Regions from separate parts of the Carboxydocella thermautotrophica DSM 16521 genome, predicted to be linked through region 2. Evidence: riboswitches for the same ligand, from Rfam matches in the RefSeq annotation. Region 2 holds a riboswitch; each other region holds the start of a gene.
What was found. A riboswitch is a leader RNA that binds a small molecule or an ion and turns the genes downstream of it on or off. The one in region 2 is predicted to bind cyclic di-GMP.
Positions count from the first base shown of each region.

Region 1: another riboswitch for cyclic di-GMP. It lies ahead of B5D20_RS10020 (Flp family type IVb pilin); the one in region 2 lies ahead of B5D20_RS00050 (HD domain-containing phosphohydrolase).
Region 3: another riboswitch for cyclic di-GMP. It lies ahead of B5D20_RS08720 (hypothetical protein); the one in region 2 lies ahead of B5D20_RS00050 (HD domain-containing phosphohydrolase).
Region 4: another riboswitch for cyclic di-GMP. It lies ahead of B5D20_RS13150 (hypothetical protein); the one in region 2 lies ahead of B5D20_RS00050 (HD domain-containing phosphohydrolase).

Region 1 covers NZ_FUXM01000029.1:15,647-24,377, forward strand. Annotated here, with positions in the region: gene B5D20_RS09995 (CpaE/TadZ family protein) at 1-882, opposite strand, end outside; gene cpaB (Flp pilus assembly protein CpaB) at 900-1,643, opposite strand; gene B5D20_RS10005 (pilus assembly protein TadG-related protein) at 1,655-2,569, opposite strand; gene B5D20_RS10010 (TadE/TadG family type IV pilus assembly protein) at 2,582-2,971, opposite strand; gene B5D20_RS10015 (A24 family peptidase) at 2,983-3,486, opposite strand; gene B5D20_RS10020 (Flp family type IVb pilin) at 3,563-3,724, opposite strand; cyclic di-GMP riboswitch class I at 3,844-3,930, opposite strand; gene B5D20_RS13695 (Flp family type IVb pilin) at 4,014-4,175, opposite strand; gene B5D20_RS10025 (glycosyltransferase family 2 protein) at 4,253-4,702, opposite strand; gene B5D20_RS10030 (response regulator) at 4,752-5,399, opposite strand; gene B5D20_RS10035 (sensor histidine kinase) at 5,412-6,551, opposite strand; gene metK (methionine adenosyltransferase) at 6,695-7,885, opposite strand; gene B5D20_RS10045 (tyrosine-protein phosphatase) at 8,086-8,731, opposite strand, start outside.
Region 2 covers NZ_FUXM01000001.1:5,849-14,579, forward strand. Annotated here, with positions in the region: gene rsfS (ribosome silencing factor) at 32-382, opposite strand; gene yqeK (bis(5'-nucleosyl)-tetraphosphatase (symmetrical) YqeK) at 383-952, opposite strand; gene B5D20_RS00045 (YbaK/EbsC family protein) at 1,080-1,562, shown strand; cyclic di-GMP riboswitch class I at 1,653-1,740, shown strand; gene B5D20_RS00050 (HD domain-containing phosphohydrolase) at 1,911-2,924, shown strand; gene B5D20_RS00055 (RNA recognition motif domain-containing protein) at 3,114-3,368, opposite strand; gene nadD (nicotinate-nucleotide adenylyltransferase) at 3,450-4,058, opposite strand; gene B5D20_RS13770 (hypothetical protein) at 4,074-4,247, opposite strand; gene B5D20_RS00065 (glutamate-5-semialdehyde dehydrogenase) at 4,406-5,662, opposite strand; gene proB (glutamate 5-kinase) at 5,675-6,805, opposite strand; gene yhbY (ribosome assembly RNA-binding protein YhbY) at 6,833-7,126, opposite strand; gene B5D20_RS00080 (hypothetical protein) at 7,264-7,494, shown strand; gene obgE (GTPase ObgE) at 7,506-8,731, opposite strand, start outside.
Region 3 covers NZ_FUXM01000022.1:8,032-16,762, forward strand. Annotated here, with positions in the region: gene B5D20_RS08685 (ATP-binding protein) at 1-1,333, opposite strand, end outside; gene B5D20_RS08690 (DNA double-strand break repair nuclease NurA) at 1,338-2,291, opposite strand; gene B5D20_RS08695 (rhodanese-like domain-containing protein) at 2,373-2,795, opposite strand; gene B5D20_RS08700 (hypothetical protein) at 2,811-3,014, opposite strand; gene B5D20_RS08705 (DUF47 domain-containing protein) at 3,265-3,891, shown strand; gene B5D20_RS08710 (inorganic phosphate transporter) at 3,884-4,876, shown strand; gene B5D20_RS08715 (peroxiredoxin) at 4,865-5,335, opposite strand; cyclic di-GMP riboswitch class I at 5,467-5,554, shown strand; gene B5D20_RS08720 (hypothetical protein) at 5,623-6,294, shown strand; gene nikC (nickel transporter permease) at 6,356-7,213, opposite strand; gene B5D20_RS08730 (ABC transporter permease) at 7,225-8,229, opposite strand; gene B5D20_RS08735 (ABC transporter substrate-binding protein) at 8,298-8,731, opposite strand, start outside.
Region 4 covers NZ_FUXM01000061.1:1,139-5,533, forward strand. Annotated here, with positions in the region: gene B5D20_RS13140 (trans-sulfuration enzyme family protein) at 1-1,078, shown strand, start outside; gene B5D20_RS13145 (trans-sulfuration enzyme family protein) at 1,082-2,227, shown strand; gene B5D20_RS13150 (hypothetical protein) at 2,297-2,506, opposite strand; cyclic di-GMP riboswitch class I at 2,593-2,683, opposite strand; gene scfA (six-cysteine ranthipeptide SCIFF) at 2,840-2,980, shown strand; gene scfB (thioether cross-link-forming SCIFF peptide maturase) at 3,055-4,395, shown strand, end outside.

The DNA.
Region 1 (8,731 bases), on a different contig from region 2:
ATTTTTGATAGTCGGCAGGTCCAGGGCCAGGATAAGCAAAATCTGATTACACATATCCAGGGCCGTCAAGTTGGTCTCATGGAAAAAGGGCGGTGTATCGATGATAATGTAATCGTATTCTTCCTTCAGCTGATTGATAATCTTCTCCACATGAGCAGCAATCACCAGCTCAGCATATTCCGGCCGGCTGGGTGCTGGCAAAACCTTGATCCCGGAGGGATGCTCGATCAAATAACTTTCCATGGTCTCCTTATCCAGGTGAGCAATTTCCTGCACCAGCTCGGTGATGGTCCGTCTGGGCACAATGTTCATCATTACCGCCACATCGCCAAATTGTAAATCCAGGTCCACCAGTACCACTTTGCCCCGGCTCTCCTGGGCCAGTGCTACTGCCAGGTTGGTGGCAATAGTAGTCTTGCCCACCCCACCTTTAGTACTGAAGACGACTACCACCTGGGGTTCCCGCTTTTTCGCCGTATCTTCAACATGTAAGTTGACCCGTCGCTTTTTCTCCAGGTCATACACCCGGCGAATGGTTTCTGTCAATTCATCACTGGAAAAAGGCTTGATCATATACTCGCGGGCCCCGGCCATCATGGCTTTTTTCAGATATTCCTGTTCCCCCTGTACTGACATGATGATGATAGCCGCCGTAGGTACCCGAAGGGAGATGGTTTCTGTAGCCTCAATCCCATCCATTACCGGCATATTGATGTCCATCAGGATAATATCCGGGCGCAGTTTTTCCGCTTTTTCTACCGCTTCTTTCCCGTCTCCTGCTTCCCCGACAATTTCCATATCGTCTTCAAAATATAAGAGCCGCTTAACATTTTCTCTGGTCTCGGCATAATCATCCACAATCATAATCCTGATCTTACCCATGGGATTTCCCCCTCACGCTATCTCAGCTTGTAATCAGTGGAAAGATACGGAGTCACATTGTTTTTATCCTGGTCCACAGGGGAACGCAGGGCTAACTGAATGACCCCGTTACGGTTAATCAGAGCCAGTTTGGCCGCTTCCTCCGGTGTCACCGCCAGGGTCACAGATTTTACCCCATCGGTTTTGCTTTTTTCCGCTTTTTGCTCCAGGGTATTTAGCTCAGATGTGAGCTGGCTGTCAACAGCCAGCACCTCCACATTTTCCAGATAAACTTTGGCGAGAGGCCGCTCTACCACCTGGTTGTTTTCCATAACCGGTACACTCATTACGGTAATCACATCCACCCGGTCTCCGGGTTTGAGCAGCCCATTCAATGCGGTAATGTTATTAACTCCAATAGTAAGGGCCCGTTTACCTTTAGGTACAGTGTAGGCTAGCCCTTCTTTGTAGGCATCTTTGCCTACCAGTTTTGGCCCCAAAACCTGTTCCCCGCTCACAATCCGATCCAGAGTAATCCGGCCTACTACCTTTTTCAGATCCCGTTCCGCCTGAGCATGAATATACTCTTTCGGTAACACCTTTTTTTCCACCATCTCCTGGGTGATCACAGTTTTGGCCGGTATTTCCGTCCTGGCAACCACTACTTCGCCGGTTACTACATTATTGATCTGTTTTTTCATGGTTTGCAAATAATAATTGGTGGCCAGAGCTGCCCCCAGCCCGCAGATTAAAGCCAGAACAAACAATTTCTTCGGTGTCATGCTCTTTCCCCCTACTCGCTCAGCCTGGTCCCATATAACCCGAAACCAGCACTAGTGTCATCCAGTTGCTCTGCTGGTACAATGACCCTGACAAAATAACCTTTTATTTGGCAATCATTGCCATTGCCGGGCAATTCATTTTTCAATAAAAATGCCGCAAACCCTACCACCCGGGCGGTAGAGCGACCGTTTTTGGGTATATCGTCAATTACCGGTACATATAAAAGCCGGGGGCTGTTGGGATCAATGTTATCCGGGGTACTGTTATCGGTCATAGTCCCCAGCCGGTACTGAATGCCCCGTCGGGTTGGCCCTGACATATTCCCCGGTTCCGTCTCGATTATATCTCCAATAGCGATAACTCCCTGGTAACCGTATTTTAAATTATCTTCATAAGTTGAAGCCCCGCGTCCACCTAAAGCAACAGCCCCATACCAGCCATTATCACCAGCACCGCCCCCGTTTTTGAGGATATATTCCTGGCCAAAAACAAAATTCTGTTGTTTTACTGCCAGCGGGGCCAGACCCTTCATGGCTTTAACAGGGGCTACCCGGGCTGTCGCCCGTCTGCTGACCTGCCCTTTTTCTACTCCCAGCACCGGAGCAAAAGCAAAATTCACTTCTTTGCTCAAATTCACAGTAATGGATTTGTTATCAGCTCCAATGGTAATCTCTTTCGTAAGTAACTCTGTACCACCATTGGCAGCCAGATATTGTTCTGCTACCGCCACAGCTGCATCCGGATGATCCGGCAATTCCTGCACCCCGGCCAAAGCCGCCGCATCGGCCATGGTCTGCAGGCGGTTTTCCCAGAGATAATACTGGCCAAAATCAGCTACCATCGCCACCATCCCCAGCAGCCCCGTCAGAGCCAGGGCCACCAGCACGATTGCCGTCCCTCTTTCTCCGCTCTCTTTGCTCTTCATCTTTCCTCCCCCCTATTCCATCCGCATCTGCACACTGCCACTTACTGTATAGGGGTTACCGATAATTTCACCGATAATGGGGGCAAAGATTTGTACCGGGTAGGAAACCTGCACCGTTACCGGTTGCCCCCGCAGGCGATTGCTATAGGCAGGAGCGATGGTGATTTGCAGTTTACTGCTATCCAGGCCCACAGCTGTATCTTTAATCCTGGCGATAATAGCTGTATCCTGGGCCCCCACCACTGCCAGACGCGCCCCCTCCCGGGCCCCATTGTTCACCGTCAGATAGGCATGGAAAATGCGACCGAATTCAATAATGCCAAAGAGCAACATTAATAAAAGAGGCAGAACAAGGGCCATTTCCACCAGTGCCTGTCCCCTTTCCCCTCTTTTTCTTCCCATCCCCATTTTCCTCACCTACCTAACCAGAGTGTCACCAGTAAATAGCCCAGGCTGAGAGGAATGGCATAGGGGATAGCCGTCGGATCTGTCTGGCTGGTTTCTTCCTTCCACCACTGGCCGGTAAAGAGACCAACAAACAGCCTGGCACCTGCTTTAGACCAGGTTTGTTTAAACCCGGCCCAGCCCTGTTGCCAGAGGAGTCGGCCACACAGCCAAAGTCCCCCTAGAATGGCCCCTGCCAGAAAAGTATATAACGCCACTTTTCCCCCTGCCCAGGCACCGATGGCCGCCAGGAATTTCACATCTCCTGCACCCATTCCACCTACCAGAAAGGGCAGGATTAGTAGACCCAGACCAACCAGCCAGCCCAGCAAAGAGCCTTTCAATTCCGGCCAACCGCCCTGGTAATAGTGCCAGCCCCAGATCAGAGGCAGGGTATACAGTACCAGCCAGTTGGGAATGCGCCGATAGCGCCAGTCATAATAAATGGCAAGTGTGATGATAACCCAGAACAAACTCATCCCTCCGCCCGGGAAAAATAGGGCCCTACACCGAGGCACTCGGCCTACCGCGTAGGGCCTTGGGGTTTTTTTAGCTAGCACTAAAGCTTAGTCCTTCAAATACCGCCTTAATCTTATCCTTGAAAGCTATTACCGTTACAACCAGAGCCGCCGCCACCAAAGCAATAATCAGACCATACTCGGTCATTGCCTGACCAGACTCCTCTTTCCACAATCTTTTGATGATGTTCATACCAAATCCCTCCTTGCTAAACTTCGCTCTTTTTCACCCTTATGCATAAGACACAACACCTAAAAACCCCCTTCTACCGGCTGCCCGGCGAAAGGGGGTCACAAACCGACCTTCCACAATTCGGCAGCCTGGCAGTCATAGCGCTTATACGCCTTAGACCCATGGCTTTGCGCCCCCGGCTTTCACCGGGTTTGCCTTTATCGTTGTGTCTTATTGCCTTGTTCTGATTTTAGTATATACCCAATTAGGACAAATGTCTATGGGACCGCAGCTTTAATTTTTCTAGGACTTAGGTCCCAGACAAATGGTTTTTTTCGTACAAAGGTTTAATTTTATCTTTAAACAATATTAAAGATAATACTAGAGCTGCTGCAACCAGAGAGATAATCAGCGTGTACTCACTTAAAGCCTGCCCCTTCTCCTCCCGCCAAAACCGTTGAACTTTTCCCATACCGCTCCCTCCTCCGCTTCGCCTTTCAGGCTCCTACTTTTAGTATACATAAATGAAGGGGTATTAGTCTATGGATCTTAAGTCCCAAAAGCCTGCTCATTAAAAATTCGCAACAATGTCTGCAATTCCCGTTTCCCCTGTTGCCGCTGCCGCAAATCCAGAAAAACCACCCGCTGGTAGCGGGCTGCCAGATAGGCCAGACGGCGAGGCGATATGAGCGGAAACCACTTTTGCTCTACTACCAGCAGATTAAAATGTTCCCGCGCCAGTTTATCGGCAATGGCCAGAGTCTGATCCCAGGACCCCTGGTCAATGATGATAATCTGCAGCAACCAGTGATAACGATACTCGTATTGCAGCAGCCAGCGTACCACCCCTTCCAGATTAGCCGCATTATTCCTGGTCAATAGCACCACGGAAATCCCATTCATTTGTGGTTGCCGTTGTTGACGGCGGCTGTAAAACAGTCCCCACAGCAGCAAGCCCACTAAGCCCAGCAAACAGAAAAAGGGCAGCCACCATGACATATAATCCACCCCACTCCGGGATTTTTGTCTATGCCATGATATGCTGCCTTCAGGAATTGGGTTCCTCGGTCAGTCCCATGCGCACAGCAAACAGCGCCGCCTGGGTCCGGTCTTCCACCCCGATTTTTTTAAAAAGATGGGTCAGATGATTTTTTACAGTCTTCTCACTGATGAACAACCTTTCCCCGATTTCCCGGTTGGTCAAACCCTGAGCCACCATGCCCAGAATATCCCTTTCCCGTCGGGTAAGCTGTTGCAAAAGCTGTTGTTCCTGCAGACGGGTCATCATGTGGCTGATTTTTTCCATTACCTCCGGGGCAATCACGGTTCCACCCCCGGTTACTGTGGCCACTGCCGCCAGCAAGTTATCAGCACTGATGTCCTTGAGCAGGTAGCCTGCTACCCCGGCCTTAATCACCTCCGGTGCCCGTTCATCCACCGCTACTGTTAGAGCGATGATCTTCACCCGGGGCATCAGCTGTTTCAGCTGGCGGATAGCCTGAATACCATCAGTACGGGGCATGTTGATATCCATCAAAACAAGATCGGGAAGACATTCCCGGGCCTTCGCCACTGCCTCCGCCCCATCTCCCGCTTCCCCCACCACCTCCAGGTTGGGCTCTAGAGCCAGTACCTTGCGTAAGCCTTCCCGGATCAGAGGATGGTCATCTACCAGCAAAATCCTCACTATCCCCATAGCTAAACCTCCCTATCCTTCGTTGAGCGGTACTTTCAGCAGAATCTCCGTCCCCTGCCCTGGTCGACTGCGCAGGATGAAAGTGCCTCCTAACAGTTCCACCCTTTCCCGCATACTGGTCAAACCCAGGCTCTCCCGTTGCTTGTTGGCCAGGGCTTGTTCCACATCAAACCCCTGGCCATCATCCTTGATCAGGATGTTAACACTATCCCGGCCCATTTCCAGCCGCACTATAACTTTGCTGGCCCGGGCATGTTTCCAAACATTATTGAGGGCTTCCTGGACCACGCGAAACAGTCCTACTTCCACCGCATTATCCAGGCGCCTTTCATAACCAAAGAAGATAAATTCCGTGTTTAAATTATATTTGCTCTTATAATCCTCCAGATAGCGACGCAAAGCCGGAACCAGACCCAGGTCATCTAAAGCCATGGGCCTGAGGTCAAAAATGATTTTACGAATATCCTGCAGGGTATTGCGTACCAGCTCTTTCAGACTCTGCAGTTCCCCTTTAACTTTGTCTGGCTTCAGTTCGAGCAATTTCTCACAAAATTCCATGCGCAAAACAATATTGGCAATGGCCTGAGCCGGTCCGTCATGGATTTCCCGGGCCACCCGTTTTCTTTCTTCCTCCTGGGCCTTGATCACCCGGATACTCAGGTTTTGTTTTTGTGCCAGCCCTTCTAACTGATTGTTGACCTCATTCAGACTTCCCGAAAGGAAATCCATGACCACAGCCACCTGGGAAGCCAGATTCTCCGCCTTGGCTACCGTTTGCTGCATGTTTTTCAATGTCACCTGCAGCTGGTCCCGTTTGGAGCGCAGCTGGTTTTCCCGTTCCCGTAACAGCAGCAATTGGGTCTGAAGCTCACTGGCAGTATCATAGGCCCGTTTTACTTCCGCTTCTGAATATTTGCCCAGGCTGCTATCCACTTCTGCCAGCCGTAACCTGGCCTGCTTGACTTTCAATTCCAGTATATCTACCGCCTTAATTACATCATTGACCTGGTTTTCCAGCAGGACCAGTTCCCGTTCCAGCCGTACCACTTCCTTGCGGGCTGTTTCCGCAATATCGAAGATTTGTTGTTTGCTGTTTTCGATAGCTTGCAGGGTATTTTTTACAACTTTGTCCAGTGCCTCCAGGGATGGCATGGGCTATTCCCCCTGTTACTTCGTGTTAATCAATAGATTCGCTTAAAAAAAACGGATTCCTGCTACCAGTCCCAAAAAATTTAGGACCATAGTCCCAAAAGAAAACCCCGGGCCCTCACCCGGGGTAATTTCTTCTGCAATAACTAGAGTCCGGCATCAGCCCGCAGGACTTCCACCTTGTCCAGGCGCTCCCAGGGCAGATCCAGGTCATTGCGGCCAAAGTGACCATAGGCAGCAGTCTGTTTGTAAATGGGCCGCCGCAGATCCAGAGTCTTGATAATACCCGCCGGCCGCAGGTCAAAGTGCTTGCGCACCAGTTCAATCAGCTTTTCTTCCGGCAATTTGCCCGTGCCAAAGGTTTCAATCATGATGGATACTGGCCTGGCCACACCAATCGCATAAGCCAGCTGCACTTCACACTTGTTCGCCAACCCGGCAGCTACGATGTTTTTGGCCACATAACGGGCAGCATAGGCACCAGAACGGTCAACCTTGGTGGGATCTTTACCGGAGAAGGCGCCACCACCATGCCGGGCCATACCGCCATAGGTGTCAACGATGATCTTACGGCCAGTCAGACCGGCATCCCCCTGCGGACCACCGATAACAAAACGGCCAGTAGGGTTAATGAAGTATTTGGTATTTTCATCCAGATATTCGGCCGGGATCACCGGTTTGATAACATGTTCAATCATATCCCGTTTGATGGTTTCCAGATCCACATCCGGGCTGTGCTGGGTGGAGATGACCACAGTATCCACCCGTACCGGCCGGTCATCTTCATATTCAACGGTAACCTGGCTTTTGCCATCGGGACGGAGGTAGGTCAAAAGCCCGCTCTTGCGCACTTCTGCCAGCCGCCGGGTCAGCTTGTGGGCCAGGCTGATGGGCAAAGGCATAAATTCAGGGGTTTCATTGGTAGCATAACCGAACATCATCCCCTGGTCGCCAGCTCCGATGGCTTCGATCTGCTCATCGGTCATTTCCCCGGTTTTAGCTTCTAAAGCCTTGTCCACACCCATGGCAATATCAGGGGACTGTTCATCAATGGCAGTGATTACAGCACAGGTATCGCAGTCAAAACCGAATTTGGCCCGGGTGTAGCCGATTTCCCGAATAGTTTCCCGGGCAATTTTGGGTATATCTACATAACAGCTGGTAGTGATTTCACCGGAAACCAGTACCAGACCGGTTGTAACCGAAGTCTCACAGGCCACCCGGGCATTGGGATCTTGAGCGAGAATGGCATCCAGCACCGCATCGGAAATCTGGTCGGCAATTTTATCCGGGTGTCCCTCAGTAACGGACTCAGAAGTAAACAAACGCTTGGCCACTGTGCATTCCTCCTTTTTCATTTCCAATAACTTATCATAACAAATGCTACCTCTTATGTCAAACTAAAAAATTTTTGTTTAAACCCCTTTTAAAGCGGCAATAATTTCATCAGAAAGTGAACATGAGGAGGAACTGAAAATGAAAAAAACCGCTGTCCTGAAAGAAGTAGAAAAAGAACTGAAGGCCTTAGAAAGCCTGCTCAGGAAGCATCCGCCCCGCCAAGCCAGGAACGGGGGACGAAAATAAAGGCAGCCTCCGCTTTGGCCTGGCCCAGTTTTCCCTTTACCATTTCATAAGCCCGGGCCATGACATAATAACTGGCGTCATGGGCATCTCCGGCTACCGCTACCGGCCAGTCCTGTTTCAAAACCCGCCAGGCAATTTTTTCCGCTTCTGTGCCAAAGGCCCCCAGCAGGCTGCCCGCGGTGATTTGAAAACCGGCTTCCAGCTCGGCCAGGCGCTGAATTTTGGACCAATCACAGGCCAGCGCTGGCGTCCGTTCCGGATGAGCAATAGCCAAACTGGCTCCAGCCAGCTGCAATTGATAGATCTGTTCCAGCCAGTTATGCCCTAAATAATCCCAGGGCAGTTCCAGCAACAGTCTCTCTCCTCCATTCAGCCCCGGCAGTTTTCCTTGCCGCCAGGCTGCTGGCAATTCCGGACTCAGCATAGCCTCACAACCGGGCTTGATTTCCAGGGGCCAGTCCAGCTGCTGTAGACGCTGATTCAATTCTGCCACCAGTTGATACATGCGCTGGCTGCCATGGCGTTTAACTTCCCGCCAGTGGGGAGTTGCCACTATTATTTTCACTCCGGCTCCAATGGCCAGTTGACACATTTCCAGA
Region 2 (8,731 bases):
CATTTTGTCCGATATTATACTGAAAAGCGGCTTAACTGTCAAGGCGCTTAGCCTCGCCCCAGAGACGTTCCAGGTTATAATACTGGCGCTCTTCCTCCAGAAAGACATGCACCACCGCCTGACCATAATCCAGCAAAATCCAGCGACCAGAACGCAGGCCTTCCCGCCGCAGGGGAATTACCCCCAGGCCTTCCTTGACCTTCTCTTCAATCCCATCGGCGATAGCCCGCACCTGGGTAGTGGAATTACCGCTCATGATGACAAAATAATCGGTCATAATTGAGAGTTCACCCAGTTCCAGAATAGTGATATTGCGGGCTTTCTTGTCTTCGGCACCGGCTTTAATCAAATCCAGTAACTTTCTGGTCTCTTGCTCAGACACTTATTTTACCTCCCTTGCCTTAAGTCTTAGTAACTGGGCATTGCGGGCCCTAACCGCCAGCGGATGGATGTATTGCTGGCGCTCCAGCAAATAGCGGAGAGTATGATCCAGCCCGGCCAGATAGGCCCCTTCCAGATCCCTGGCTGCCAGCAGTCTTAATTCCTCCACTCCAGGGTAATCCCGTCCCGGTTCGATCATATCGGCCACAAACAACAGCTTGTCCAGGGCTGTCGCCTCCGGATGGCCCAGGGTATGACGGGCAATGGCCTGCAAAACTTCCTTGTCCCTTACCCCCTGTTCAGCCGCCAGCTGCGCTCCCACCGGCCCATGTAAAAGCATGGGTACAGCCAGCCAGTCGGCATCCAGTTCCAGCCCCTGCTGCCGGGCCAGTTCCAGCAACCGCTCCGGAGGATAATCGCGGGCGACATCATGCCAGACGGCCGCCTGTTCCGCCTTTTCCGGCTCCAGTCCGTGGGTAAGGGCCAAACGGCGGGCCTGCTGGCGTACCCCTTCAATATGCTGCCAGCGTTCTCCTTTTACTTGTTGTTGAATAAAGGTAACTGCTTCCATCCCGGTTAACCCCTGTTGACAGTTTTCTCCGCCCATTATAGCATAAACAGGCAAAAATGGCGAGTGCCTTGCATTTTCTCCCATTTTTCTTTATACTGACTCTAAAAAAGGAGATGAGGGGGAGACAATGGTGGTACAAACCCTGCAAAATCCAGTTCATCAACGGATTCAGGAATTTCTGGATCAATTCCAGCTGGGAATAAAGGTAATCGAGTTTGAGGTCAGTACCGAAACCAGTGAGCTGGCTGCCAGGGCGCTAGGGGTGACACCGGCCCAAATCGCTAAAAGCCTGGTATTCCTGGCTGATGAGAAGCCCCTGCTGGTAGTTACCTGTGGAGATCTCAGGGTGGATACCAAAAAATTAAAGGCCCTGACCGGAGCCCGCAAAATCCGTTTTGCTAATCCCGAACAGGCCCTGCACTATACCGGCTATCCCGCTGGCGGAGTTTGTCCCTTTGCTCTCTCCCAGCCCCTGCCGGTATATCTGGATATCAGTATGCAGAGATTTCCGCTGGTCTATGCTGCTGCCGGTACTCCCAATTCAGCTGTGCCAGTAACCCTGGAGCAACTGCAGGTTATTACCGGTGGTCAAGTGGTGGATGTATGTTAAAATATTCTTTATCCAGTATTGACATTTTTAGTTTAATTGTAATAAATTATTTAGTAGATTAAATTTGTGCTATACAATAAAATGCAAAACAGTCGATAAAGGCAAACCCATCGAAAGATGGGGGCGCAAAGCCATGGGTCTAAGGCCCCTCCAGGGCTATGATTGCCAGGTTGCCGAAGCTGGAAAGCAGCGAGCATATGGTTGCTCTGCCTTTCCATGGGCTTCCCTGGAAAGGCTTTTTCTATTATTAAGGATGTTTAAGAATCTAGTCCGGAAAAATGGTACCGCTGGCTTTAATTTAATGTGCTATTTCATGGTTAATAACATAGGGAAGGGGATACAAATTCAATGGACATCAAATACATCAGCCTGTTCGCTGCCAAATACTCGGAAATACCAACTAATGAAGTCATGATTGCAGCGATTAATACAATCATCCAGGCTGTTGAAGCAAAAGACAGTTATACAAAACATCACTCCCAGAAAGTAGCAGAGTATGCCAGAATCATTGCCCTGGAAATGGATCTCCCACAAGAACAGGTGGAGCAAATCTATCTGGCCGCACTATTCCACGATATCGGTAAAATCGGAGTACCCGACCAAATATTAAGAAAGCCAGATAAGTTAACAGAAGAAGAAATGACCCTGCTTAAACAGCATCCTTTAATAGCATGTCGTATTCTGGAAGGATTTGAAAGTTTTCGGGAACTATTGCCTGCCATTGCTCAGCACCATGAATACTGGAATGGAAGCGGTTACCCCTATGGCCTGGTTGGTGAAACCATTGATTTAGGCGCCAGAATATTAGCAGTGGCAGATGCTTTTGATGCAATGACCAGTGACAGAGTATACCGTCCAGGTATGTCCCAGGAACAGGCAATCGGGATATTAATTCAAGAGGCAGGTAAACAATGGGACCCGCAGGTAGTAAATGTCTTCATTAATTGGTGGGAAAAAACTTTTAACCCTGAAGGACACCATGATTGGCAGTATAAACATATAGTAGCACTTTATAAAAATTTTTTGGAGGATGTCACAAACGGAAAGGTAAAGTTAATCAGCGATGAAGAAATTAAACACCACGAACTCGATTACACCTATTTTACTAAAGTTTCTATTAAAAGCGTTTTTGATATATCCCAGGCCAGACAAATGTTTAGCAACTGGCTGGAAAAAATTTTAGTACCCCAGCATAAGCAAAGGATCTATTCCGTGGTTTTTTCTGAGTTAATCACAAATATTGTAAAACATGCTGGCCGGGGGCACGTACAATGGGGGTTAGATAAAAGCTATAACATCATTATTACCCTTAGAGACGAGGGAAAAGGGTTTGTGCTGGAAAAATTGCCCAATCCATCCTAATTAATGGTTTTTCCACCCGGAACTCCCTGGGAAGAGGTCTGCCGCTGGTTTTTAATCAATGTGAACAATTGCTTATCTCCTATACTGGAAAGGGTACCTTTATTTCAGTAAAACTGGCCTGTGAAAAGATTGCTGAAAAAGAATTTTAAAAGAAGACTGCCGACGTAAAGGTCGACAGTCTTCTTTTACTTACTGTAATTCCCTGGGTTTAGCCTCATTTACAGTAATTGTACGTCCCTGTAGCTCCGCCCCGTTCATCGCCTGAATCATGCGATCGGCATCGGCATCATTGACTTCCACAAAACCGAAACCGCGACTGCGCCCGGTTTCCCTGTCAGTAATAATCCTGGCCCCCAGCACTTCCCCATGCTGGGAAAAGGCCCGGATTAAGTCATCCTGTTTAATGGCCCAGGGCAAATTGCCTACATACAATGTTGTCACCATGGTAACCCACCTCTCCAAAAATAAGTCTGCCTTTCAGGCAAGTTTAGTATTTGAATGGTGGGCGCAAAGTATGTGAGCAAATTAAAACCGGTACAGGTTATTATTAACAATAAATTTTTCTACCTCGGGATGAACCAGATACTTGATGCTTTTCCCCCGGGCCACCCGGGCCCGTATGTCCGAGGAGGAAATAGCCAGAGAGGGCACTGTAAAGGGCCGGATTCGCTGTCCCAGCTGCGTTCCCAGCCGTCCCTGCACCTCCCGCAATTGCTCCAGCTCAAAACCCGGCCTTGTAACAGCAATAAAATGACATAAGGCCAGCAATTCCCGCACCCGGTGCCAGGTCAGAATCTCCAGCACCGCATCGGCCCCGGTGATGAAATAGAGCTCCTGGTAATTCCCCTGGTCCAGCAGCTGCCGAACCGTATCGTATGTATATGAAGGCCCTGGCCTTTCCAGCTCCAGCAGGCAAAGCTGAAAACAGGGATTGTCCGCTATGGCCAGCCTGACCATTTCCGCCCTTAGCTCCGCCGCTGTCACTTTTGCCCCCTGTTTATGGGGGGGCTGGCCGGAGGGAACGAACAGCACCCGATCCAGCCCCAGTTCATCCGCAACTTCCTGAGCCACCACCAGGTGGCCTAAATGGATGGGATCAAAAGTCCCACCCATCACCGCAACCCGCTTATCCATGGTCCACTCCTTGCCTCACATTCCCAGCAATTCCCGATAAACACTCCAGACCCGATCTTCTAGATGCTGGCGACAATCTTTGCACACACACCAGCAGGCTTCTGTTACTTCCCCATCTGCCAGAATCCAGCTACAGACCAGGTCAGCCTGCCCTTCCCTGCCACACAGTTGACAGCTCTTGCACACCATGGCCTTTCACCCCTTTGTCGCCGATTTGTAATAACAGCATAAGCGACAAAGGGCTGTCCGGACCAGTTCTTTTCCGGCAACCGCCAAAAATATCCCCTGAGCAGCAGAAAAGAGACTTGTTCTGTCATGTACTATCAAAAAACAAAAATATCTCCCGTTTACTCCCTGATTTGACCTTCACCATAAACAATATACTTGATGGTTGTCAATTCCGTCAATCCCATCGGCCCCCTGGCATGCAATTTCTGGGTACTGATCCCAATTTCCGCCCCGAAACCGAACTGGAAACCATCAGTAAAACGGGTAGAGGCATTTACATAGACGGCAGCCGCATCCACTTCCTGCAGGAAGCGCCGGGCAGTAAAATAGTTGCTGGTCACAATCGCTTCTGAATGTTTGGTACCATACAGGTAGATATGCTCCAGAGCCTCATCCAGGGAATCCACTACCCGGATGGCCAGAATCAGATCAAGAAATTCCGTGGCCCAATCGTCCTCAGTAGCGGGTTGAATCCCCGGCACCAGACTCCGGGTGACAGGACAGCCCCTCAGCTCTACCCCCAGCTCCGTCAGCCTTTCTGCCAGGCCGGGCAAAAATTCGGCGGCTACCTCCCGGTGGACCAGCAGAGTCTCCATGGCATTGCAAACCGCCGGCCGCTGGGTTTTGGCGTTGATCACAATTTCCTCCGCCATGGCCAGATCGGCTTCCGCATCCACATAAACATGACAGTTGCCCACCCCGGTTTCAATTACCGGCACGCTGGCATTTTCCACCACCGTGCGAATCAGCCCGGCACCCCCCCGGGGAATGAGGACATCCAGATAGCCATTTAAACGCAACATAACATTGACCGCTTCCCGGCCAGTGATTTCAATCAGCTGAATGGCCCCTTCCGGCAGACCCACCTCCCGGGCCGCCCGGGAAATAATCCGGGCAATGGCGGTATTGGAATGAATGGCTTCCGAGCCGCCACGCAAAAGCACAGCATTGCCGGTTTTCAGACAGAGAGCAGCCGCATCCACCGTGACATTGGGCCGGGCCTCATAGATTATGCCCACTACACCCAGCGGCACCCGCATTTGTCCGATCTGTAACCCATTGGGGCGGGTCCACATTTTTACCACTTCCCCAACCGGATCCGGCAAAGCGGCTACCTGGCGTAACCCTTCTGCCATGTCGGCAATGCGCTTTTCCGTCAATAACAACCGATCCAGCAGGGCCTGGGAGAGCCCCTTCTGCCGTCCTGCCTCCATATCCTGGGCATTGGCCCGCAATATCTCATCTGACCGCTGTTGCAAAGCCTCGGCCATGGCCAGTAAGGCTGCATTCTTGACATCGGTGCTGGCAGCAGCCAGCTGCCGGGCCGCCTTCTGGGCCAGTTTGGCTTTTTCCACTACATACTGCCGTACATCCATCCTATACCCTCCCTATAAAACCACCAGATTATCCCGGTGAATCACTTCATCATAGTTTTTATGACCTAATAGCCGTTCAATCGCCTCGGTTTTCAGACCCTTGATCTGCTCCAGCTCAGTAGCACTGTAGTTGACCAGTCCCCGGGCGATCTCCCGTCCTTCCCGGTCCACCACCGTTACCACCTGTCCCTCGCTGAAGCTGCCCTCTACCGCTAGCAAGCCGCTGGCTAACAGACTCTTGCGCCCCTTAACCAGAGCGCGGACAGCACCGTCATCCACTACCAGCCGCCCTTTCACACCAGGGCTGAAGGCAATCCAGCGCTTACGGGCCTGCAGGGGATGGTCCTGGGGTTTAAACCAGGTGCCAACCTCCTCTCCGGCCAGGATATCCTGAATCACTCCGGGCCGGGAACCATCAGCAATTACCATAGCCGTTCCGGAAGAAACAGCGATTTTGGCTGCCTGGATTTTAGTCGCCATTCCTCCGGTACCCAGCTGAGTCCCCGCTCCCCCGGCCATAGCCTCAATTTCCGGGGTAATCTCCGCCACCCAGTTGAGCAAACGGGCATCAGGCTGGCTGCGCGGATCAGCCTCATACAGGCCAGCGATATCGGAAAGCAAAATAAGCAGATCAGCTTCCACCAGACTGGCCACCAGGGCGGAAAGGGTATCATTGTCCCCGAACTTGATTTCCTCCACCGCCACCGCATCATTTTCATTTATGATTGGAATTACTTCCAGCTTCAGCAGGGTAAACAGGGCATTGCGAGCATTCAGAAACCGGGAACGATGGGCCACATCCTCCCGGGTCAGGAGAATCTGGGCCACCGTCTGACCATATTCGGCGAACAATTTTTCATACATATGCAATAATATCCCCTGTCCCACCGCAGCCGCGGCCTGCTTTTCCGGGATGGTGCGAGGCCGTCGTTTCAAACCCAGCTTGCCGATCCCGGCCCCTACTGCTCCGGAAGTAACCAGAATCACCTGTAAACCCCGGTTATGTAAATCAGCCAGCTGGTGCACCAGCGCCTCCATGTGCTGCAGGTTGAGCCGCCCGCTACTGTGGGTCAGGGTAGATGAACCAACCTTGACAACTACCCTTTTTACCTGCTTCAGATATCTCTTTCTCTCCTCAACCATCTTGCTCCCCTCCACACCGTAAATCGCTTATCCGGGTAATTGAATTTGCGGCTTTTGGGCCGGTCGATAGAAGAGGAGATTGTGCCCGATCATCTGTACCAGCTCGGCCCCGGTACCTTCTGCCAGCCGGCGAGCAATGTCTTCCTTTTCTTCGAGACAGTTTTTCAGCACCCGGACCTTGACCAGCTCGCGGGCCTCCAGAGTTTCATCCAGCTGCTGAATGACAGTGGGAGTGACCCCACCTTTACCAATCTGAACGGTGACGGGTTCTAAACTGCCCAATCCCCGGAGATAGCGTTTCTGTTTCCCTGTCAATACCATGAATTTTGCACCTCATTCGTTTAAGTTTGGCTTATATTATACCATAAAAAAAAGGGTCTCTCCACCCCGGTAGTTATCATCTGCATACATCGTTTCCAATCCCAGCTAATATTATTTTATGGAAGGAGGTAAGTCCAATGATAAAAAACGGTTTTTTCGGATTTATCCTGGCTGTTGTGACTGTTGTCTGGCACCTACTCCATTGCGCTCTCCCGGTAATTTTACCTCTCCTGGTCAGCCTTGGTATACTAGTACCGCAGCACTGGCATTTAATCAGTATTCCATGGCCTGTTACCGCTCTGGCCTCCATCTGGATTATATATTATTTATTACGTCAGCGGATAATTATTTTTTACGTTAGAAAATAAAAAGGCAGGCTTTACTCCTGCCATTCAAATTCCATATCCATAATCCTGACAGTATCCCCTTCCTGGATGCCAGCTTCCCGCAAAGCCCGATCCACGCCTAGCACCTCCAGGATTTTCTGGAAGCGGCGTACTGCTGCCTCATTGTTGAAGTCAGTGCGATGGAAATGCTTCTCTACTTCCTGGCCACCGATTACCCAAACGCCCTCCTCATCCCGCTTCAGGGTAAAGGGCTCCGTCTCTTCCACCCGGGTGACCTTGACCTCCTCCGGTTCTACCGCCTCCACCGCTTCTTCCGGCGGCAATTCCGGCAAACGCCGGGCCAGATATTTTACCAGTTCATCCAGGCCCTGTCCGGTCGCAGCGGATACGGGGAATACAGGGTACTGCTCCCCCAGTTCCTGGCGCAGGCGGGCCAGGTTTTCCTCGGCTCCCGGTAAGTCCATCTTGTTGGCCGCAATCACCTGGGGACGCCGGGCCAGCCGCTCACTGTACAGGGCCAGCTCCCGGTTGATGACGGCAAAATCCTGCAAGGGGTCCCGTCCCTCCGACCCGGCGATATCCAGCACGTGTACCAGCAGGCGGGTTCGCTCCGTATGGCGCAGGAATTCGTGGCCCAGACCAGCACCGGTATGGGCCCCTTCAATCAGACCGGGAATATCGGCCATGACAAAACTTTCCTCTCCCACCTTGACCACCCCCAGATTGGGGACAATGGTGGTAAAGTGGTAATTGGCAATTTCCGGTTTGGCGGCGGAAACCCGGGAAATGATGGTGGATTTGCCCACATTGGGATACCCGATCAGCCCCACATCAGCCAGCAGTTTCAGCTCCAGCAACAGCCAGCGCTCTTCGCCCGGATCGCCTTTTTCCGCATAGGCTGGGCACTTGTCTTTGTTGCTGGCAAAACGGGTATTGCCCCGGCCACCCCGGCCGCCTCTGGCTACTACCACCCGCTGGCCGTGTTCGGTAAGGTCAGCCAGCAAGGCTCCGGTGTCAGCATCCCGGACCACGGTACCAGGGGGTACGCGGATAAGCAGGTCTTCACCCTTGCGGCCATGCATGTTCTTGGTGCCGCCGTTTTCGCCCCGTTCCGCCTTGTAATGCTTCTGGTAGCGAAAATCGATGAGGGTACGCAACCCCTCATCCACTACCAGGATAACATCTCCGCCTTTGCCACCATCACCACCCCAGGGACCACCCATGGGGACATATTTTTCCCGCCGGTAGGCAACAGCCC
Region 3 (8,731 bases), on a different contig from region 2:
GTCCCTCCTGGGCGATTTCCTTGAGAATGGAGCGAGCCGGGGCAGGAATCACCGGTGAAACCGGGGCAAAATTATGAGCCTCATCAGCCACGATAACAAAAGGCGGGAAAGGCTCTCCCGACCGCTCTCCCCGTTGCAGGGAATCCCTGTATTGCCGCCGTTTATCATAGAATTTTTTCAGCACATAAGCTGCAAAAATGTTCAGGGTAGTAACGGTGCCGCGGATTATTACCAGTTTGCGTTTGATAAGCTCCTCCTCTACCGGACGGATATCCCGGTGAAAGATACCGGTCTGTTCCAGACGGTTGAGCCGCCATTGAATACCGGCCAGAGTGCCCGGCCCGCTGATTCGGTCCTTGTATTCCTCCAGCAGCTCCTGAGCCTGGCGCACTTTCTCCGGGGTAAAGAGATCAGGGCTTTTCCTGAGTTTGCTCTCATTCTCCAGGGCCCAGCGCAGTTCTTCCAGGCGGGTTTTAAAGGTCTGAAGGCTATCCCGCCTCTGGTGCAAAGTGATGACGGCATTTTCCATAGCCTCACTTAAACTGCCTCCGGCGGCTGCCAGCAGATTGGCTACTTCAGCCCCATTCAATTCACTGAAATTAACCCCTACTTCCTGGCCGATGGCAAAGAGTACAGCACGACGAGTCCATTCCCGCTGTAATCCTGGTGGCCAGCCTGCTACCTGTTGTTCAAAACTCATTTCCCAGTGCGGGTCTAGCACGATGGTGGGAATCCCCTGCTGCATCAGCTCTTCCAGCACCACCCGGGTACCAAAGGACTTACCCGAACCAGAGCCCCCGAAAATCCCTAAATGGGGATACTGGTTCATGGCCTGGTAATTGAAAATAAAGGGCACCCCTTCCTGAGCCTGTAAACCCTCGCCATTCCACAGGGGCGCTATCTCTCGCAAACCCGCTGGCAACTCCTGTCCCAGTTCCTCCGTTCCAGCGATTACCCCCAGGGTCAGCCCCGTATCCGGGCCGGTTTTTAACAACAGGGGTGCAACTTCCTCAAATCGGGGCAAGCGTACTGGTGCAGCAAAAGCCACCGGCCAGCGAGCCTCGGTAAGCAGCCGTACCCGGGCCAGATGCACTACTTCCCGGCGTGGATCCAGCCCAATGGTCAATAGATTGGACAACAGCTGCCGATCCAGCACCGCCCCTTCTCCTTTGCTTCCCGATAAGAGGGGATGGTGGGACTGGCACTCCACCACCTCACCGGTTAACAGACCCAGCTGTGGGTCCTCAATAATCAACAGCTCATTGGTGCGAAAAGGTCGGGTCTGATCCAGTACCCAGACCTCCTGAGGGGTAGTTGTTCCGATTACCTGCACCCTTTTACCTCCTCTCCCGCATGGAGCGCAAAAATTTTTCCCGAACCTGTAAATCCAGGACATAGTCCAGCAAAGCATCAGTTTGTTGTCGGGTTAATTTCACCTTTTGATCGATTAGATCCAGCAACCAGGGAATGCCCCGGCCACCAGCAGGACAAAGGGAAATTACGAGAGCCGCTGCCAGCTGGGCCTTATTTTTCTGTTCAGCCAGCAAATCCAGGGCAATGGCCTGCGGATAGGTACCCGGGCGCAAAAAAACCGTATAATAGCGGTCTTTTACAGCCAAGGGACGATAGGGCAACAGCAGTTCTCCTTCCTGCAGCAAGTCATAGAGAATCTCCCGGTCATAAGCCCTTTGCCAGAGAGGGGGGGCCTTTTCCCCCAGTTCCTGGGCAATGGCATTGGTCCCTACTTCCTCGATTACACCTATCAGTAAAATATTCTCCTCCAGACAAAAGGAATAGAGCTGCTGCCAGCCTTCTGCCCAGGCTTGCTCCAGCCGTAAAAAACCGCCATCCAGCATGATGGCTCGGGGTTTTTGATGAAAGATGAGTTCCAGCAAGGTTTCCAGCTCCAGTTGGGCCAGATGCCGGTCCCGCAGGCGACTAAATGCCAGTTCCTGGCTCAAACCTTTTTCCCTTACCAGCTGCCTGACTTCTTCTTCCCCCTCAGCCAGGAGGGGGGTTATTACCCGCTGTTTCAGTTGTTCCCCGCCCTGGCTGGCCAGAGCCAGAGCCTGTAATAAAGCCAGCTGGTAAGGATAGTTGGCCCCAATAGTTTGCTGGGAGCCATCTATCCCTACTACCTGCCAGCCCTGCCAGGGCTTGTCCTGGAAAACTGGAATGGGTTTGAATTCACCAAAGCTATCAGCCAGCAGCTGGCGGCCTGCGGCCCGGTCAGGTGTCTTTTGCATACGCCTGAGCAGCTCCTGATTGAGTTCCAGCAAGTCCTCCCACATAAATAAACCTCCAAATGCAAAAACCTCCACCTGTGTATCATTGTAACACAAGCAGAGGTTTTAAGAAATTACCTAATCCTGTTATTTCACCACTTCTCCCGGCCAGGCCATCATGCCTCCTGCCAGGTTTTTGACCCGGGTGAAGCCCTGTTCCCCCAGATACTGGGCCACCTGGGCACTGCGGCTGCCAGAAGCGCAAACCACTACGATAGTCTGGTTTTTGTCCAGTTCCCCCAGTTTACCAGGGATTTCCCCCATGGGAATGAGGCGAGCCTCTTTAATATGCCCGGCTTCATACTCAAAGGGTTCCCGCACATCGATAACCGTTACCTTTTCGCCTTTAGCCAGCATGGCCTGCAATTCTTCACCACTGATGTCCTGATAAGTAGCCTGGGCCTGCTGCTGGGTTGCTGTTTCTCCCCCGGATTGGGTAGTTTCCTGTTTAGCACAGCCGGTAACGATCAGAAGACCACTCAGCAGAGTGATTAGCAACCATTTTTTCATCTTCCTTCTCCCCCTTTAGTTAAACCATCCCAGGAACCAGCCCCGTTTGGTGTAGATAAACATCGTCAGCACCAGAACAGTAGATGTCCAGAGTATAACCTGATTGCTTTTTTTGTGATTTTTGGTTCCCATCCAGTGGGCAAAGCCCAGCAGAACTATGGTAATACCGTAAAATATATTGCTATATTTCGATACCGAACCAACAGCGGCAAAGCCCAATCCCCCCAGACCGAGGGCGGCAAAAACTGCCGGACCCAGTCAGGCGATACAGGCCAGAAAGCCGGTGATAACTGCTCCAAGACTGGCCAGTTTCTCCCGCATGTTTTTGCACCTACTTTCTCTTGCATTCGCTACCAATTAGTATAGCATACTGCCCCCGGGTAAGCAACTGTTATTTTGTCGAGTCTTGTTGACGCAGCAGATGGGGACAGTTACAATCTTTATTAGTACAGTTAAAGGAGGCCCCGAGATGTTTAGTATAAAACCAAAAAATGATATTTTCTACCGCTTGTTAGGTGAGCTGGCCCAGTGCCTGGAAGAAGCTGCCCGTCATTTTCGCGCCATCATGCAAGAACAGCAACACTCTGAGCAGCTAATGCGGCAGCTGGATCAAGTTGAAGAAAAAAGCGATCAGATTGCCAAAGAATTAAAGAAAGAAATCAATCGTACTTTTATTACTCCCATCGACCGGGATGAGCTTTTCCGGCTCACCCAGGGGTTAGAGCACGTGGTCGATTACCTGCACGGCACCTGCGTAAAACTGGGACTCTATAAAGTGGAACAGACTACCCGGACCGGTCAGGAGCTGGCCGGGGTTGCCTTTGAAGCCAGTCTGGCTCTAGCCAAAGCCATAAAGCTCTTGCCGGAACTGACTTCCCGGCCGGAAGCAATCCAGAAGCTCTGTCAGACTATCAATGAGCTGGAAAGCCAGGGAGATAATATCTACCGCACCGGCCTGGCCCAGCTTTTTGCCCTGGATTGCAGTCCGTTGGAAATCATCAAGTGGAAAGACCTGTATGAATATATGGAAGAAATGCTGGACTTCTGTGATGATATGGCAGATTTATTAGAGGGAGTAGTGCTAAAATATGCTTAGTCTCACCGCTTTGGTCATTATCGTTGTTATCCTTGCTTTGTTGTTTGACTACTTAAATGGCTTCCATGATACCGCCAATGCTGTTGCCACTTCCATTGCCACCCGGGCCCTCAGCCCCCGGCAGGCAATTCTCCTGGCTGCCGCTTTTGATTTTCTAGGAGCGGTAACCCATACCGCTGTGGCAGCTACCATCGGAAAAGGAATTGTGGACCCAGCAGCCATAACCCAGACGGTTTTAATCGGCGCCCTCTCAGCTGCTATTTTCTGGAACCTGTTTACCTGGTACTATGGCATTCCCAGCAGTTCTTCCCATGCCCTCATCGGCGGCCTGGTAGGAGCTGCCGCTGCCCAGCACGGTTTTGCGCTCATCAAGTGGACAGGCCTGAGTAAAATCATCCTGTCCCTGATCTTATCCCCTATTCTGGGTCTGGTGGTGGGCTATCTGGTAATGGTGGGTTTTTTCTGGCTCTTCCGCTTTTCTCATCCCCATCAGACCAATAATGTTTTTCGTCGCTTACAGATCCTTTCAGCAGCGCTTACTGCCTATTCCCATGGCTCCAATGATGCCCAGAAGTCCATGGGCCTGATCACTATGGCTCTCGTCAGCGCCGGTATGATTGATACTTTTCATGTTCCCTTCTGGGTAGTAGTTGCCTGCGCCAGTGCCCTGGCCCTGGGTACCGCTACAGGGGGGAAAAAAATAATCCGCACCATGGGCGGGCGGATTTTTAAAATTGAACCCATAAATGGTTTTGCCTCGGATATTAGCTCTTCCCTGGTAATATTGCTGGCATCCCGCTTTGGCCTACCCGTCAGCACTACTCATGTAGTCGCTTCCGCACTCATGGGAGTGGGCACAGCCAAAAACTTTCGCGGGGTAAAATGGGGGGTGGCCCGACAGATTATTACCGCCTGGTTTCTCACTTTGCCAGCTACCAGCCTGATCGGAGCCGGGGTCTATCTAGCCCTGGAATTATTGCTCTGATAGCTCCCTGGCTGCGGCCAGGACAGCTTCGGCATGGCCGGCTACCTTGACTTTGCGCCAGATCTGTCGGATAACACCATCGGCATCGATCAGGAAAGTGGATCTTTCAATCCCCATGCTTTTCTTGCCATACATATTCTTTTCTTTTAATACCTCATACAACTGACATACTTCCCCGTTACTATCACTGAGCAGAGGAAACTTCAGACCCAGTTTGGCCGCAAATTTCTCATGACTGGCTATGGAATCCCGGCTTACTCCGAGAATAACGGTATTGATGGCAGCAAACTGCTCCATTCGGTCATTAAAATCGACCGCTTCATTGGTTCAACCAGGAGTATTGTCTTTAGGATAAAAATAAAGAACAACCTTTTTGCCAGCTAATTGGGATAAAGTGATTTCCTGTCCCCCGGTAGCGGGCAGGGTAAAATCAGGGGCCTTGAAGCCGATCTCTACCATATTCTCAACCTCCTCTGCTACTTATTTTCCCCATTGGAGCAGGATTTCCTGTTTTGTTGTCGAAAAAAATTTTTTAGAAAAACTTCTTAGGTCCCCCCCAAAAATGATTGCCTGTTCGTATAATATAGCGAAAAGGAAAAAGGCAAAACCATCGAAAGGTGGTGACGCAAAGCTAAAGGGGCTACCGCAACTCCGTTGCCAGGCCAGCCAGCTGCCCGAGTGCGAGGCGATTTACCTCCTGCTCTGGCAGGAGGTAAAATTTTGAGCATTAAAAGGAGGTATGTCTTATGACTATCAAACACAAATTCCTGGCCACTTTTGTTGCCGCAATCCTGGCTCTTGGTCCTGTTTCCGCTGTTTTTGCTGAAGGGGAAACCACTACTACCACTGATGCTACAACCCAGACCACTGTTACTTCCGACACCTATGGCAATACCACTACTACTACCCAGGTCAATCCTTTTGAGCAGCAGGTTCTGCAGGTAAAAGCGGTGCTGGTTAAGCTGCTGGACAATCCGACCGATACAGCACTCAAGGCTGAGCTGAACAAGCTGATCACCAGCAAAAAAGATATCCGGGTTCTGGCCCAGGCTATCAATAGTCTGAAAAAAGATGCAGTGGCTGATTTCAAGAAAACTAAAGACAGTAAGACCTATGTGAAACGCATTCACCGGATCAATGAGCTGGCCAGGATGCTGAAAAAGGAAATTGTCAAACGGGAAAATGAAATTAAGAAAGAACAGAAAAAAGACAAGCGGGAACTGGCTCAATTAAAAGCCCAGGAAAAGAAACTGAAACAGGAACTGAAAGCCAAAGCCAAAGCGGAAAAAGCCAAACGTAAAATCGCTGAATTACAAGCTAAAATCAAAAAGTTGGAAGCTGAACTGGCTGCCGCTACCTCAGCTTTGAATCAAACTGCTCAGGCTACTACAACTGTTAATGCCTCCATTACCCAGTAAAAATCCAAGCCGCAGGCAAAGCCTGCGGCTTTGTTATTTAACCTCCACCGGGCAATGCGTTTTACTGTTTCAACCTGGGATCCAGGGCGTCCCGCAAACCGTCTCCCAGCAGATTAAAGCCCAGTACATTCAGCATAATGGCAATCCCGGGGAATATGGCCACCCAGGGCGCTTTAAGCAAGAGATCCCGGGTATCGGCCAGCATCGCCCCCCATTCCGGTGTAGGTGGCTGAGCCCCCAGGCCCAGAAAGCTGAGGCCGGCGGCATCGAGAATAGCTGTACCGATGCCCAGGGTAGCTGTTACAATAATGGGCGCAATGCAGTTGGGCAAAATATGGCGGAAAATAATGCGAGCATCCCTGGCCCCGATAGCTTTGGCCGCCTCGATATATTCAGTGGCTTTCACCGCCAGAACAGTAGACCGTACCACCCGGGCAAAGGTTGGCACATTCACCAGTCCGATGGCCACCATGGCATTTTCCAGACTGGGCCCCAGCACTGCCATGATAGCGATTGCCAGCAGGACACTGGGAAATGCCAGCATTATATCAACAATACGCATCAGGATGGAATCCAGCCAGCCGCCATAATAGCCGCCCAGAGCCCCCATCAGGGTGCCTACTATCAAAGCAATGCCTACAGAAATAACCCCCACTTCAACAGAGATGCGGGCACCATAAACAATCCTGCTAAAAATATCCCGGCCCAGCTTGTCCGTTCCCAGCCAGTGCTTGCTGCTGGGTGGTTGCAAGCGCTCCTTCAAACTCCCATCATGAACGGGGTCATAAGGAGCGATGAGCGGGGCAGCCAGAGCAGTAAACAGCAAGATAGCCACAATCAGCGCACCCAGCAGGGCAACTTTATTCCGCTTTAGCCGACGCCAGGCGTCAGCCCATAGTCCTCCTTTGTTCTGGCTCATGGCGCTCCTCCTTAACTGTAACGAATGCGGGGATCAATATAGGTATAAAGCAGGTCGACCAGAAGATTGATTAACACAAACAGCATGGCTATAAAAACAATACTGCTCTGCACCACCGGAAAATCCCTGGCCATTATGGCAGCATAGATATAGCGGCCAATTCCCGGCCAGGAGAAGATGGTTTCCGTCATTACAGCTCCACCCAGCAAGGAACCAAACTGCAAGCCGATTACCGTTAAAACCGGCAGGAAGGCATTGCGCAGGGCGTGCTTGAGCACAATCAGCCACTCCGCCAACCCTTTGGCCCGGGCGGTGCGAATATAATCCTGCCGCAACACTTCCAGCATGCTGGAGCGGGTCATGCGGGCAATGATAGCCATGGGGATAGTGCCCAGAGCCAGCGCCGGCAAGGCCAGGTGCCAGAGGGCATCCCTAAAAGCAGCCATATCCCCGCTGAGCAAGGCGTCCACAGTAATTAAGCCGGTAATCACTGGAACAGTATATTCAGTGCTCAGGCGTCCGGAAGGAGGGAACCAGCCTAAAGTCTGGGCAAAGAGGTAGATCAGCATCAGACCTAACCAGAAGATGGGCATAGAAACCCCGAACAAAGCTCCTACCATGGAGATATTATCAAAAAAAGAGTATTGTTTCACTGCCGCAATTATACCCGCAGTCAGACCGACGATCACCGCCACCAGCATGGCCGCCAGAGTCAGTTCCAGGGTGGCCGGGAAAAAAGTAGCCAGTTCCTTGCTTACCTGTTCATTGGTAACTATGGAACGGCCCAGATCTCCAGTCAGAATGTGGCTTAAAAAACGGCCGTATTGAATATATAAAGGGTCATTTAAACCCAATTGTTCTCGCAGTTCTTTTAGCGCCTCGGGTGTAGCCCGTTCGCCCAGCATGATCTGGGCCGGGTCCCCGGGAATAAAATGGATTAAGGAAAAAGCCAGCAGGGTTACACCAAAAAAGACGGGAATAATCTGGAGCAAGCGACGAACAATATATTGTGCCATGAATTTTCCTCCCTGAAAGAGAGAGCAAGAGGCCGGCCGCAACCGGCCTCTCCTCTGTCTTTACCAGCTTACTCTTTGTCAATGGTGTTAAAGCATTCACTACCAGTGGGATGAGGTACCCAGCCCTTGATATTTTTCCTGGCCGCAACCGGCGGGGTGGAATGAACCAGCGGTACCCAGGGAGCATCCGCTTTAATCAGCACCTGAGCCTGCTTGTACAGTTCAGCCCGCTTGTTCTGGTCGGATTCCTGCTGGGCTTTAATCAGCAGGTCATGAACCTTGTCATTCTTGTAGAAAGCAACATTTGAAGCAGAACCTTTGGTAGTGTTGTCCTTGTCCAGCAGAACATAGAGGAAGTTGTCGGGGTCACCATTATCCCCGGTCCAGCCCAGGAGATAGAGTTCGTGTTCCCCGTTTTCCCCTTTCTGGAGATAAGTACCCCAGTCAAAGGTTACGATTTCAGCCTGAATGCCCACAGCCGCCAGATCCTTCTGAATGGCTT
Region 4 (4,395 bases), on a different contig from region 2:
TATCTATCAAACGGCCACTTTTGCTCATCCTGCCCCAGGGCAATCTACCGGTTTTGACTATTCCCGTTCCGGCAACCCTACCCGGCAGGTGCTGGAAGAAGCTATTGCCGCTTTAGAGGGCGGGTGTAGAGGTTTTGCCTTTAGTTCCGGCATGGCGGCTTTGACAGCAGTCTTTCAAATATTTAAGCCAGGAGATAGAATCCTGGTTTGTGATGATTTATATGGCGGTACCTATCGTCTGTTTGAACAGATCCTGCGTCCTCTCGGACTGGCTTTTACCTATCTGGATTTCAGTAATACCAGCGAGGAGGACTGGGAAAACTATGCAGGTCAGGATGTAAAGGCGGTATTTATTGAAACCCCTACTAATCCGTTGATGAAAATCTATCCATTATCCCGCCTGGCCCAATTCTGCCAGCGGCATCAATTATTATTGCTAGTAGATAATACTTTTATGACTCCCCTGCGCCAGCGTCCCCTATTGCTGGGAGCGGATATCGTTATTCATAGTGCCAGCAAATATCTGGGTGGGCACAATGATTTGATTGCAGGCCTGGTCGCAGTCAAGGACCCTGAGCTGGCGGAACGGGTGTATTTTTATCAGAATGCCTGCGGAGCTATACTGGGACCACAGGATAGCTGGTTGTTGCTGCGCGGCCTGAAGACTCTGGCGGTACGGCTGGAACGGCAGGAGCAAAATGCAGCCGGAATAGCTTCTTATTTAAATAAACACCCGAGGGTAAGAAAAGTCTGGTATCCTGGCCTGTCAGAGTATCCGGGAAGAGAGTGGCATTTTGCTCAGGCCAGCGGGCCAGGAGCTATGGTGTCTTTTGAAGTGGAATCAAAGGAGCTGGCATTAGAGGTCTTAAGCAAAATCAGACTTATTTCGTTTGCGGAAAGCTTAGGCGGAGTAGAATCGCTGTTGACTTATCCTGAAACCCAGACCCATGCGGATATCCCGGAAACGGAGAGAAGGAATAGGGGTATTACTGATTGTTTGTTGCGCTTGTCAGTTGGCCTGGAGCATCTGGAAGATTTGCTGGCAGATCTGGAACAAGCTCTAGGCGGGGAGGTATAGAAAATGGAACGCGATTTAAAGGAAAAAAGTCTTTACGTTCATGCGGGTCCGCGGGGTGATAAATATACAGGTGCCGTAAATGTCCCTGTTTATCTCACCAGTACCTTTGACCAGGAGGAATTGCCTGCTCGCAAACCCTATGAATACAGCCGGGGCCAGAACCCTACCCGGGAAGCTCTGGAACAGGCTATTGCCAGACTGGAAGGGGGTAAATACGGTTTTGCTTTCAGCTCCGGGATGGCGGCTATCTCTACAGCTCTCTGTTTATTCGCGACCGGGGAGCATGTACTGGTGACGGAAGATTGTTATGGTGGTACTTACAGGATTTTGACCAAATTCTTTGCCCGCTATGGGGTGGAATTTGATTTTGTGGATACTACCGATCTGGAACAGGTAAAAAAGGCGATAAAACCCAATACCAGAGGGATTTTTGTGGAATCGCCCAGCAATCCCCTGATGCGGATTACCGACCTGGCGGCTTTGAGCCAGCTGGCCCGGGAAAAGGGGCTGATTACCCTGATTGATAATACCTTTGCTACCCCTTATTTGCAAAAACCCCTGGCGTTAGGCATTGATGTGGTGATCCACAGTGCGACCAAATACATCGGGGGACATAGTGACCTGCTGGCGGGTCTGATTGTGGTCAATGATGAACAGCTGGCCCGGCAAATCAAGCTGGTTCAGATGGCCTTTGGGGCAGTTCTCAGTCCTTTTGACTCCTACCTGACCTTGCGGGGGCTAAAAACCCTGGCTATTCGCATGGAACAGCAGCAAAGCAACGCCCGGGAACTGGCCCTCTGGCTGCGGGATAGAAAAAAGGTGAAAAGGGTGTATTATCCCGGCTTCAGCGACCATCCCGGTGCGGAAATTCACCAGCGCCAGGCCCGGGGACCAGGAGCAGTGATCACCATTGACCTGGGCAGTGAAGAAGAAGCCATTGCCTTTATTAATTCTACCAGCATTCCGGTCATCGGGCCTAGTTTGGGCGGAGTAGAAACCATTATCACCCATCCTTTTTCCATGTCCCATGCCGGTATTCCGGCGGAAATCAAGAACCGGCTGGGAATTACGCCGGGACTGGTGCGAATTTCGGTAGGGATAGAAGAAGTTGAGGATTTGAAACAGAATTTTTCAGCTCTGGACCGATAATTGCAATTATTTTTAGTCACGTGTCTGCCAGAAAAAACTCCCCTGAACTTTCTGTTCAGGGGAGCCTTGTTAGCTCTCAAATAACACATTGGCATTATAACCGGAACCGCCCGTTTGCCGCATCAGGTCTTTGAAAGTCTTGGGCTGAACGGTACGGATGGGAATTTGTTTGCCGCAGACCGAGCAAATAATGCGCCGTTTCCCCGAAATCGGCTCTCTCTTGGTGATGAGTGTGTCCATTGAGACATGAAGAAATCCACATTTGCATTCCAGTTCCATATATTACACCCCCAAATGAAAAAGCCTTTCCAGGAAGCCTCCAATGGAAAGGCGGAGCAGTCTGTGGCTCTCTATCTCTTTCCAGCTTCGGCAACCTGGCAATCATAGCCTCCGGAGCGAGGCCTTAGACCCATGGCTTTGCGCCCCCACCTTTCGATGGGTTTGCCTTTATCGACTGTGTGTAGTATTTCACTTATTAATTTAGCACTAATTGTAACAAGTGTCAACTCTTAATTGGTGAAAAATGACGAAAAAACTCAAATGGCTTGCCAAGGCAGGGTTTAACTGTTAAAATTATTTAGGGAAAATCAATAATGTGAGGAGGATATTCTAATGGCTAAGCATATTAAAACTCTGGCTGTAAAAAATCTGCAAAATACCGTTAAAACCGGGGGTTGTGGCGAATGCCAGACCAGCTGTCAATCAGCTTGCAAAACTTCCTGCACAGTTGGTAACCAGGTTTGTGTAAGATAAAGAAAGGGCCTGACCTCACCTGCGGGGTCGGGTTTTTTACTGTCTAATGCTGTTTAATGAGGTGGTAGACATTGTTGCATAAATTTACCCTCTTTGGCAGTAGGATTGTCTATGATGTGGCTTCCGGCTCCGTCCATGTAGTGGACGAGCTGACCTGGCGGATTCTGGACTACTGGCCGGCTGCAAGTCGGGAGGAGATTGGAGCCAAATTAGGGCAGGAATATAGCCGGGAAGAAATCGAGGAAGCGGTCCGGGAGCTGGAGGAATTAAAAAAGGAGGGTCTATTGCTGGCAGAGGACCAGGCTCCGGCTGCTTTGCATTTGCGCCAGCAATCGGTAGTAAAGGCCCTTTGTCTCCATGTGGCCCATGACTGCAATTTGCGCTGCCGTTATTGTTTTGCCGGCACCGGGCCTTTTGGCGGGGACCGTACTCTGATGAAGGAGGAAACAGGGCGTCAGGCCATTGACTTCTTGCTTAAAGCCAGCGGAAAGCGGCAGCAGGTGGAAATTGACTTCTTTGGCGGGGAGCCGCTGCTGAATTTTCCGGTAGTCAAAAACCTGGTGGCATACGGCAAAGAGGCGGCCGCGGCAGCCGGGAAGAAAATCAAATTTACTTTGACTACCAATGCCCTGCTGCTAACTGAAGAAATTGAACGGTGGTTGAATGAAGAGGAAATGGCAGTGGTTCTAAGCCTGGATGGGCGTCCGGAGGTCCATGATCGCATGCGCCCCCGGCTGGATGGCAGTGGTTCTTACCAGCGTACTGTTGACCATATCCTGCGTTTTGTTAACAGCCGTAACCAGGAAAATTATTATGTGCGGGGAACTTTTACCGGCTTACAACCGGATTTTGCGGCAGATGTCATTTACATGGCTGACCTGGGGATTAAACACCTGTCGGTAGAACCGGTAGTAGGGGCGCCGGAAGAGGATTATGCCCTGAAGGAAGAGCATCTACCACAATTGCTGGCAGAATATGAACGGCTGACAGAGGAGTTTTTGCGGCGCCAGGAAACAGGGCAGCCCTTTACCTTTTTCCATTTCAACCTGGATCTAACGGGTGGCCCTTGTCTGGCCAAGCGGCTATCCGGTTGTGGTGCGGGCCATGAATATCTGGCCTGCGACCCGGAGGGCAACCTCTACCCCTGTCATCAATTTGTCGGCAATAAAGATTTCTGGCTGGGAACAGTAGATACAGGAGTAGAAAAACCGGAGCTGGTCCAGCGTTTTCAGGAGGCCCATGTATTCAACAAGCAGAAATGTCAGAATTGCTGGGCCCGCTATTTATGCAGCGGTGGTTGCCATGCCAGCAACTACCACAGCCATGGCCATTTGCTGGAACCATATGAAATGGGATGTGCCCTGGAAAAGAAGAGACTGGAGTGTGCTATTTATATTCAGCTAAAAACTGCAGGG